3 regions of the Bradyrhizobium sp. CCBAU 11357 genome follow, and region 1 is predicted to be linked to each of the others. Evidence: predicted binding sites of a transcription regulator. Region 1 holds the regulator's gene; each other region holds the start of a gene.
What was found. The regulator PhoB, encoded in region 1, activates phosphate uptake and scavenging genes when phosphate is short. The targets are predictions, from matches to a motif close to TGTCATNNANCTGTCAT.

Region 1 (3,439 bases):
TACTACGGTGAGCACCACGCGCTGAAGAACATCAATCTGGCGCTCGGCACCAATCGCGTCACGGCGTTCATCGGCCCGTCGGGCTGTGGCAAGTCGACCCTGCTGCGCATCTTCAACCGGATGTACGATCTCTATCCGGGCCAGCGCGCCACCGGTCAGCTGCTGCTCGACCACACCAACATCCTCGACCCCAAGCTCGACCTCAATCTGCTGCGCGCCCGGGTCGGCATGGTGTTCCAGAAGCCGACGCCGTTCCCGATGACGATCTACGAGAACATCGCCTTCGGCATTCGTCTGTACGAGAAGATCTCGAAGTCCGAGATGGACGGCCGCGTCGAGAAGGCGCTGCGCGGCGGCGCGCTGTGGAACGAGGTCAAGGACAAGCTCAATGCCTCCGGCCTGTCGCTCTCCGGCGGCCAGCAGCAGCGCCTCTGCATCGCCCGCACCGTCGCGGTGCGGCCCGAGGTGATCCTGTTCGACGAGCCCTGCTCGGCGCTCGACCCGATCTCGACCGCCAAGGTCGAGGAGCTGATCCAGGAATTGTCCGAGAACTACACGATCGCGATCGTCACCCACAACATGCAGCAGGCGGCGCGCGTCTCCGACAAGACCGCCTTCATGTATCTCGGCGAGCTGATCGAGTTCGACGACACCAGCAAGATCTTCACGTCGCCGAGCGATCGGCGCACGCAGGATTACATCACCGGCCGGTTCGGCTGAGGAGACGGAACATGGGTTCTGAACACACCGTAAAGGCCTTCGACAGCGACCTTCAGGAGCTCACCCGCTTGGTCGCCGAGATGGGCGGCATCGCCGAGCGCATGATCGTCGATTCCGTCGACGCGCTGATCCGCCGCGACGTGGCACTCGGCCAGCGCGTCGTCACCACCGACGCCGATCTCGACGCGCTGCAGAAGCGCATCGAGGAGCGCGCCGTGCTCACCATCGCCCGTCGCCAGCCGATGGCCGTCGACCTGCGCGAGATCGTCGGCGCCATGCGCGTTGCGACCGATCTCGAGCGCATCGGAGATCTCGCCAAGAACATGGGCAAGCGCGTCGCGGCGCTGGAGACGGATTTCCATCCGCTCAAGCTGTTCCGCGGCCTGGAGCACATGACCGACCTCGTGCAGCAGCAGGTCAAGAGCGTGCTCGACGCCTATGCCGCGCACGACCTGCCGGCGGCGATGGCGGTGTGGAAGGGCGACGAGGAAGTCGACGCCATCTGCACCTCGCTGTTCCGCGAGCTCCTCACCTATATGATGGAGGATCCGCGCAACATCTCGTTCTGCATCCACCTGATGTTCTGTGCCAAGAACATCGAGCGGATCGGCGACCACGCCACCAACATCGCCGAGACCGTGTTCTACATGATCGAGGGCCAGGCGATCACCGACAAGCGGCCGAAGGGCGACATGACGACCTTCGCCACGACGGTGCCGAATACCTAAGGAGCGACGACAACATGGGCGCACGCATTATGGTGGTAGAGGACGAGGAAGCTCTCACCGAGCTTCTCCGCTACAACCTCGAAGGCGACGGCTATGACGTCGAGACGGTGATGCGCGGCGACGACGCCGACACCCGCCTCAAGGAGCACATTCCCGATCTGATCGTGCTCGACTGGATGCTGCCGGGCCTGTCGGGCATCGAGCTGTGCCGGCGGCTTCGGACCCGTCCCGAGACCAAGCAGCTGCCGATCATCATGCTCACCGCGCGCGGCGAGGAGAGCGAGCGGGTACGGGGCCTCGCAACCGGCGCCGACGATTACATCGTCAAGCCATTCTCGGTGCCGGAGCTGCTTGCGCGCGTGAAGGGCTTGCTCAGGCGCGCCAGCCCCGAGCGGCTCGCCACCGTGCTCGCCTATGGCGACATCGAGCTCGATCGCGACAAGCGCCGCGTGGCGCGCTCGGGTCGGCCGATCGATCTCGGCCCGACCGAATATCGTCTGCTGGAGTTCTTCCTGGAGCATCCCGGCCGCGTGTTCTCGCGCGAGCAGCTGCTCGATAGCGTCTGGGGCCGCGACATCTATATCGATGAGCGCACCGTCGACGTCCATATCGGCCGCCTGCGCAAGCTGCTCAATCTCGGCCGCGAGCAGGACCCGATCCGCACCGTCCGCGGCGCCGGCTACGCGCTGGATGATCGCTTCGCGAAGGCCGAGCAGACGTAAGATTTGCGAGCTGTCGGTGTGGTGAGCTGCGGCTACACCCTCAACCGTCATCCCGGGGCGCGCGCAGCGCGAGCCCGGGATCCATAACCACAGGACGTGGTTTGGCGGGGACTCGCAATAACCATCTCGCGCAATCACCGCGCCCTGTGGTTATGGTCCCCGCCCCCCGTGCGCAATCGCGCACTAGGCGGGGATGACACCGAATAATTGGAGCCGTCATCGCGTGACGGCTGCCGTCCTGGCAATCAATGAAATCGCAAGCTCAGCGCGTGCTCGGCTTCGCCGGTGCCCGACGGCGGTCCGCTGCGGGCTGATAGGCCACGCGCGAATGCTGGGCGCAATAGGGCAGGCCCGAGAGCGCCTTGCCGCCGCAGAAGAAGAAATCCGGGCTCGAGGGATCGCCGACCGGCCAGTGGCAGGTCGCCTCGTTCAATTCCAGCAGCGACAGCCGCTGGCTCATCGGCACCACGTTGTCGTAGGTCACCGGCTCGGCTTCCACCTCGACCTCGAAGGCCTGCGCCAGCGCGGTGTTGCCGCGCGCAACGGGTCGCGTCACCCGCATCATGTGCTGCGCAGGCCGTGCCTTGCGCGGCCGCGGCGCTGCCGATGAAGGGCTCTTGGCGCGGCCGGACAGGCCGAGCCGGTGCACCTTGCCGATCACGGCATTGCGGGTCACATTGCCGAGCTCCGCCGCGATCTGGCTGGCCGAAAGTCCGGCCTCCCAGAGCTTCTTCAGCTGCTCGACGCGATCATCGGACCAGGTCAAAACCGTCATTGCACCCTTTCCCTCGCTGCGCGCCTGCCATCCTGGGGGCTTCGCCGCGAATGCCTAAAGCCTTGAAAACCCGTGCCGCCAGAATCCCTTAAGGCTCGCCGGGCGCGCTCAAGACGCCCGAACGTTTACGCCGGTACATGAGGACTTTTGGGATCAGAACTACTGCACGAGATGTCGTATCTGACAATCCAAACGCTACAATATGGCGTGACTCCCGCGCAAGAGTCCGCCGACTCGCTTCCACATGTTCCGTGGTGAAAAACCCGCAAAATCGGCACCGCAAGACTACGGAATCAGCGTTTCGCGAGGCTTTCCGGGCGGCATTGACACCCGTCTTGCCAAGCATAAGATAGTGCCACGTGCCGCCCTTAAAAGGCGGCACGTTTCGTTTTCCGGGGCCGGTCAATGGTGCGTTGCGCAATGCGTGCCTCACACCGTCCGCAACATTCAAGTGACGTCATGACTAACAGCGCCGCGCCGCATTTGCTCCCCGT
Region 2 (3,439 bases), on a different contig from region 1:
CCGGCCTCAGCCAGCTCGGCTGGATCAGCCTGATGATGATCCCGCCGGATCCCGGCTCCTCGCTGCCCGTCTATCTGAAGGCGCTCGGGGAGACGCTCTCGATCGCGCTGCTCGGAACCACACTGGCGGCGGTGTTCGCGCTGCCGGTGAGCTTGCTGGCCGCGCGCAACATCGTGCCGTCGAGCATCCTGCGCTTTCCTGTCAGGCGCTTGCTGGATTCGATCCGCGGCGTCGACACGCTGATCTGGGCGCTGGTGTGGATCAACGTCGTCGGCCTCGGCCCGTTCGCCGGCGTGCTCGCCATCGCGGTGTCGGATTTCGGCGCCTTCGGCAAGCTGTTCTCGGAGGCGATCGAGGGCGCCGACCAAAAGCAGGTCGAAGGCATCCGCGCCTCCGGCGGCAGCGCGCTGCACGAGATCCGCTTCGGCCTGCTGCCGCAGGTGCTGCCCGTGATTGCCGGGCAGGTGCTCTATTTCATCGAATCCAACACGCGCTCGGCGACCATCATCGGCATCGTCGGCGCCGGCGGCATCGGCCTCCAGCTCGCCGAGCAGATCCGCGTGCTGGAATGGCAGAAAGTGTCGTTCCTGATCCTGATGATCCTGGTCGCGGTCGCCGCGATCGATTTCATCTCGGGCAAGCTGCGCTTTGCGATTATTGGGCGGCGAGCTGTCGCCTGATCGCAGGTCTCGTAGGGTGGGCAAAGGCGCGTCAGCGCCGTGCCCACGAACTTTCTCCGACCTGGTGAAAAATCGTGGGCACGGCGCAAGTGCGCCTTTGCCCACCCTACGGCTCCGGTGTCGTGGAGAGGGTCCCCTACGACTCCACCAAAAACTCCACCCGCTCCGCCGCAAACCGCGAATGCTTGGTCACCAGCGGCCTGCCCGTGAGATCGTGGTCGGTGGCGTCCACCACCAGGATCGGCCGCCCCAGCGCTAGATCGAGACGTGCCGCATCGGTCGCGTCCACGATGCCCGCGGTGATTCGGGTTGCGCCGCGGCGATAGTCGCGGACGCCGAAATGCTCCAGCAGCTTCGTCATCGAGCGCGTCGCCGCGAACACGGCGCCGGCACCCGGGAACAGGTCCGCCGACAGCCAGGTCGTGGAAACGCAAATCGGCGTACGGTCGGCAAGGCGGATCGCCTCGATCCGCACCAGGGGCGCGCCGGTCTTCAATCCCAGCTCCCGCGCGAGCTCGCGCGTCGCGACGTCATCGGTCGCCTCGATCAACCGGCCATGCGGCTCGCGGCCATCCGCGCCGACGATCTCGGAGAAGCGCGTGCGCGAGCGCAAGGGATAGGCGAGCTTCTGCGCCTCGACATAGGTTCCGCTGCCGCGCTCGGCGCGCACCAGGCCGCGCTCGGCAAGGGCGGCCAGCGCGCGCCGCACGGTGTGGCGATTGACGCGATAGGTTTCGGCGATCTCCATCTCGCCCGGCAATTTGTCGCCGGCCGCAAAGCGGCCGTCGGCGATGCCGCGCTCGATGCCGTCGGCAACGAGGCGCCATAGCGCGACGCCCGACGAGGCTGTGTCCTGCATGCTCATGTCGCGGGAAACCTACTCCAGAAATCACAGCATTGTCACGAAACAGTCATGGCGCGTCCTTATGAAGTTGTCTATTATCATAGACAACTTCGATGCGGCAAGTTCTGTCAAAAGGTTCGGTGGACCAGGTGACCCAGCACAACAACCAGCAAGCCCAGCGCAAGGCCGCAATGGCGGTGCTGGCGCACGCGGAGGCGGGCGAGATCGCCGCTCGCCTCCGCGACTTGGCCTCGGACCTGCCTTTGCCGGACCATCAGGATCTGCGCACGCCGGAGAGCGGCCTCGTCATGCTGCGCGGGCGGGTTGGCGGCGACGGCGCGCCGTTCAATCTCGGCGAAGCCACGGTGTCGCGCGCCGCGGTGCGGCTTGCGAGCGGCGAGGTCGGGTTCGGCTACACGCTCGGCCGCGATAGTGAGAAGGCGCGGTTGATCGCACTGTGCGATGCGCTGGTGCAGTCCCGCGATTTCGGCGGAGCGGTGGAGCGCAACGTTATCGCGCCGTTGCGCGAGCAGCTTATGGTCAGGCGCAAGCAGGCGGCGGAAGCGACCGCTGCGACGAAGGTTGATTTCTACACCATGGTGCGCGGTGAGGGGTGAGATCATGACCACGATTGCGGAACTGCCGCCGGGTTTCGCCGACAAGGTGCTGTCGGCGCAATCGACCTTTCGCTCGGTCATGGACGCCATGGCGCGGCCGGGCTCGGTCCAGCGCATCGTGCCGATGGCCGGGACGCCTGATACGATGATGCGCGGCACCGCCGCGATCGCGCTGACGCTGTTCGACCACGACACGCCGCTCTGGCTCGATGCGCGGATGGCGGAGAGCGCGGACGTGACGACGTGGCTCAAGTTCCACACCGGCGCGCCGGTCGTGCAGGATTCATCGATCGCCTCGTTCGCGCTCATCGGCGAGGGCGGTGCGCTGCCTTCGCTCGAGCGCTTCGCGCTCGGCACGAGCGAGTATCCGGACCGTTCGACGACCGTGATCATCCAGGTCGACAGCCTCGCCTCCGGGCGGAGCTTCGAGCTGCGCGGCCCCGGCATCGATGGGGTCGCCACGCTGCGGGCGTCGATCAAGCCTTTCGACCTGTTCGAGCGCCTGCATATGAACGAAGCGCTGTTTCCGCGCGGCATCGATGTGGTGCTGGTCGCCGATGACGCCGTGGTCGCGATCCCCCGCACCACGCGCGTCGTGAGCAAGGGAAGCTGAAAGCATGTATGTCGCAGTCAAAGGCGGCGAACGCGCCATCGAGAACGCCCATCGCCTGCTCGCGCATAAGCGGCGCGGCGACCAAGACGTTGCGGAAATCTCCCTCGATCAGATCGCGGAGCAGCTCGGCCTTGCCGTCGATCGCGTCATGAGCGAAGGCTCGCTCTATGACCGCGAGCTCGCTTCGCTTGCGATCAAGCAGGCGCGCGGCGATTTGATCGAGGCGATCTTTCTGGTTCGCGCCTTTCGCGCCACGCTGCCGCGTTTCGGTGCCAGCGAGCCCGTCGACACCGGCGCGATGCGGGTGCAGCGGCGGGTGTCGGCGACCTTCAAGGACATTCCCGGCGGGCAGATTCTGGGTCCGACCTTCGATTACACGCACCGCCTGCTCGATCCCTCGCTCGCCGAAGGCTTTGTGCCGGAAGCTCCAGCGATAGCCGAAGCCTCGACTGCGCCGACCCCGCGCGTGACCGACATTCTCGGCCGCGACGGGCTGATCGAATCATCGCCTGAGGCCGCGGACGGCGCCAGCGTCGGCGATCTCACCCGCGAGCCGCTGAATTTCCCCGCGGATCGCGATTTGCGTTTGCAAAATCTTGCGCGCGGTGACGAAGGCTTTCTGCTCGCGATGGGCTATTCCACCCAGCGCGGCTACGGCCGCAACCACCCCTTTGTCGGCGAGATC
Region 3 (3,439 bases), on a different contig from region 1:
GCGACAGCACGATCGCCAGCACGGTCTTGGACAGGCCGCTCCACACCGCGGCCGAAATGCCGGCCTTGGCCATGCCGCCGCCGACCAGCCCGCCGATCAGCGCGTGCGATGACGAGGACGGAATGCCGAGCGCCCAGGTCACGAGGTTCCAGACGATGGCGCCGACAAGCGCCGCGAAGATCACCTGGGCGTCGACGACCGCGGGATCGATGATGCCGGTGCCGATGGTCTGGGCGACGTGCAGCCCGAACACCAGGAAGGCGATGAAATTGAAGAAGGCGGCCCAGAACACCGCGAATTGCGGCCGCAGAACGCGGGTCGAGACGATGGTCGCGATCGAATTGGCGGCGTCGTGCAGGCCGTTCAGGAAGTCGAACAGCAGCGCGACGGCGATCAAGCCGACCAGGACGGGAAGACCCAACGCGGCATCCACGGCGAGGCCCTATACTTGCTCGATGACGATGCTGTTGATTTCGTTCGCAACGTCATCGAAGCGGTCCGCCACCTTCTCGAGATGGTCGTAGATCTCGACCCCGACGATGAAATCCATCGCATTGCCGTCGCGATGCTTGAGGAACAGCTCCTTCAGCCCGATATCGTGGAGATCGTCGACCCGCCCCTCCAGCTTGCCGAGCTCTTCCGTGATCGCGGTCAGCATCGCGACGTTCGGGCCGATCGACTGCATCAAAGGCAGCGCGCGTCCCACCAGATTGGCGCATTCGATCAGGAGTCCGCCGATCTCGCGCATCGGCGGCTCGAAGGCGCGCACCTCGAACAGCATCACCGCCTTGGCTGTCTGCTGCATTTGGTCGATGGCATCGTCCAGAGAGGTGATCAGGTTCTTGATGTCGCCGCGGTCGAACGGGGTGATGAAGGTGCGGCGCACCGCCGTCAGCACCTCGCGGGTGATGTTATCCGCGTCGTTCTCGAACTGGTTGACGCGCTGGCAATAGACCGGCGTCTCCTCACCCCCATTGAGCATGCCCTGCAGGGCGATTGCGCCCTGGATCACGGTCTGGGCATGCCGGTCGAACAGGTCGAAGAACCGTTCTTCCTTGGGCAGGAACGCACGAAACCATCGCATCATGGGGATAGGCTACCGGTTGAAAATGGTCAGGCCCGCGAGGGGCTGTCATAAAACTGTCATAGACCATTTTCGATCCGCGCGCGTCATCTCACGCCCGCGGAGCCGGATCATCCACCGCTTTCCTGCACCAATGAAATTGGTGCAATATCAGTCGCTTAGAGCGACCGCCGGAAGTAATGCGCGATTTCGCCGATGACGCCGCGGCGGAAGGTGAGCACGCAGACCACGAAGATCGCGCCCTGGATCACCGTCACCCACTGGCCGAAACCCGCCAGATATTGCTGCATGGCGATGATCACGAAGGCGCCGACCACAGGACCGAAAATGGTGCCGAGCCCCCCGACCAGGGTCATCAGCACGACCTCCCCCGACATCGACCAGTGCACGTCGGTGAGCGAGGCATTCTGCGCCACGAACACCTTCAGCGCGCCGGCAAAGCCGGCGAGCGTCCCCGACAGGACGAAGGCCAGGAACTTGTACTGGTCGGTGCGGTAGCCGAGCGAGATCGCGCGCTGCTCGTTCTCGCGGATCGACTTCAGCACCTCGCCGAACGGCGAGTTGATGATGCGGAAGATCAGGAGGAAGCCGGCGAGGAAGCCGACCAGCACGACATAGTACAGCACCGTCGGCTTGGAGAGATCGAGCAGGCCGAACATGCGTCCCTGCGGGATGCCCTGGATGCCGTCCTCACCATGGGTGAACGGGGCCTGGAGATAGATGAAGTACAACAGCTGCGACAGCGCCAGCGTGATCATCGAGAAATAGATGCCCTGGCGGCGGATTGAGATGTAGCCCGTGATGATCGAGAGCACGAACGCCGCGGCCACGCCAACGAGAATGCCGAGCTCCGGCGGCAGCGCCCACACTTTCAGCGCATGCGCGCTGCAATAGCCGGCTGTCCCCAAGAACATGGCGTGGCCAAACGACAGCAGGCCGCCATAGCCGACCAGCAGGTTGAACGCGCAGGCGAGCAGCGCAAAGCACAGCGCCTGCATCACGAAGAACGGGTAGAGGCCCGTGAACGGCACCGCTGCGAGCAGCAACGCCATCGCCACGAACACGGTCATCTCGTCGCGCATCGCGCGCGGGGTTGTCGGCAGCGTGTCGTCCGTCAGGGTTGTCATCTCAGGCCGCCCTTCCCGTCAATCCCGTTGGCTTCACCAGGAGCACCAGCACCATCAGCACGAACACGACGGTGTTGGAGGCCTCGGGGTAGAAATACTTGGTCAGGCCCTCGATCACACCGAGCGCGAAGCCGGTGATGATGGAGCCCATGATCGAACCCATGCCGCCGATCACGACCACCGCGAACACGACGATGATGAGGTCGGCGCCCATCAGCGGCCGCACCTGGTTGATCGGTGCCGAGAGCACGCCGGCGAGCGCGGCAAGACCGACGCCGAGACCGTAAGTGAGCGTGATCATGCGCGGCACGTTGATGCCGAAGGCGCGCACCAGCGTCGGATTCTCGGTGGCGGCGCGCAGGTAAGCGCCGAGCTGCGTCTTCTCGATCAGGAACCAGGTCGCGAGGCACACCGCCAGCGAGAACACGACGACCCAGCCGCGGTAGATCGGCAGGAACATGAAGCCGAGATTCATGCCGCCCCTGAGCTGGTCGGGGATGGCGTAAGGCAGACCCGAGGAGCCGAAATAGTTCTGGAACACGCCCTGCACGATCAGCGCGATGCCGAAGGTCAGGAGCAGGCCGTAGAGATGATCGAGCCCGGTCAGCCATTGCAGCATGGTCCGCTCCAGGATCATGCCGAAGATGCCGACGATGATCGGCGCCAGCAACAGCGCCCACCAATAGTTGATGCCGCCGAGGTTCAACAGGAAATAGGCGACGAAGGCGCCCATCATGTAGAGCGCACCATGGGCGAAATTGATGATGTTGAGCATGCCGAAGATGACGGCAAGCCCGAGACTGAGCAGCGCGTAGAACGAGCCGTTGATCAGTCCCACCAGTAGCTGAGCGTAAAGAGCCTGCATCGATCCCGCACCCGGTCCCTTGTCGTCGTTCCCCAAGAGCAAGCCGGCGCCGTTGCGCCGGCTCGCATCGTCACACTTACTTCTTCACGAGCGGACAGACGCTCTCGGACAGCGGCCGGAACGCCTGATCCGCGGCCGTCGTGCCGATCAGCTTGTAATAGTCCCAGGGCCCTTTGGATTCCTCGGGCTTCTTGACCTCGAACAGATAGGCGGGATGCAGCTTGCGACCGTCCCCGCGGATCGTTCCCTTGCCGAACAGCTGATCGTCCGTCGGCATCTCCTTCATCTTGGCGACCACCTTGGCCCCGTCATGCGGATTGCCGCCCATCGCCTCGAGTGCCTTGAAATAGTGCAGCAGACCCG

Region 2: a site for PhoB is predicted at 1,579-1,595, ahead of phnF (phosphonate metabolism transcriptional regulator PhnF). Genes of this name have one in related genera too.
Region 3: a site for PhoB is predicted at 1,131-1,147, ahead of XI05_RS29560 (DUF47 domain-containing protein). Genes of this name have one in related genera too.

What each region holds. Positions count from the first base shown of each region.
Region 1 is NZ_LBJW01000095.1:86,100-89,538, forward strand. Features, by position in the region: gene pstB (phosphate ABC transporter ATP-binding protein PstB) at 1-720, shown strand, start outside; gene phoU (phosphate signaling complex protein PhoU) at 732-1,448, shown strand; gene phoB (phosphate regulon transcriptional regulator PhoB) at 1,463-2,170, shown strand; gene XI05_RS14575 (GcrA family cell cycle regulator) at 2,433-2,945, opposite strand; gene XI05_RS14580 (aspartate aminotransferase family protein) at 3,405-3,439, shown strand, end outside.
Region 2 is NZ_LBJW01000111.1:34,023-37,461, forward strand. Features, by position in the region: gene phnE (phosphonate ABC transporter, permease protein PhnE) at 1-680, shown strand, start outside; gene phnF (phosphonate metabolism transcriptional regulator PhnF) at 817-1,545, opposite strand; gene phnG (phosphonate C-P lyase system protein PhnG) at 1,665-2,141, shown strand; gene phnH (phosphonate C-P lyase system protein PhnH) at 2,146-2,754, shown strand; gene XI05_RS32210 (carbon-phosphorus lyase complex subunit PhnI) at 2,759-3,439, shown strand, end outside.
Region 3 is NZ_LBJW01000109.1:231,113-234,551, forward strand. Features, by position in the region: gene XI05_RS29555 (inorganic phosphate transporter) at 1-433, opposite strand, end outside; gene XI05_RS29560 (DUF47 domain-containing protein) at 443-1,087, opposite strand; gene XI05_RS29565 (branched-chain amino acid ABC transporter permease) at 1,243-2,211, opposite strand; gene XI05_RS29570 (branched-chain amino acid ABC transporter permease) at 2,213-3,076, opposite strand; gene XI05_RS29575 (ABC transporter substrate-binding protein) at 3,153-3,439, opposite strand, start outside.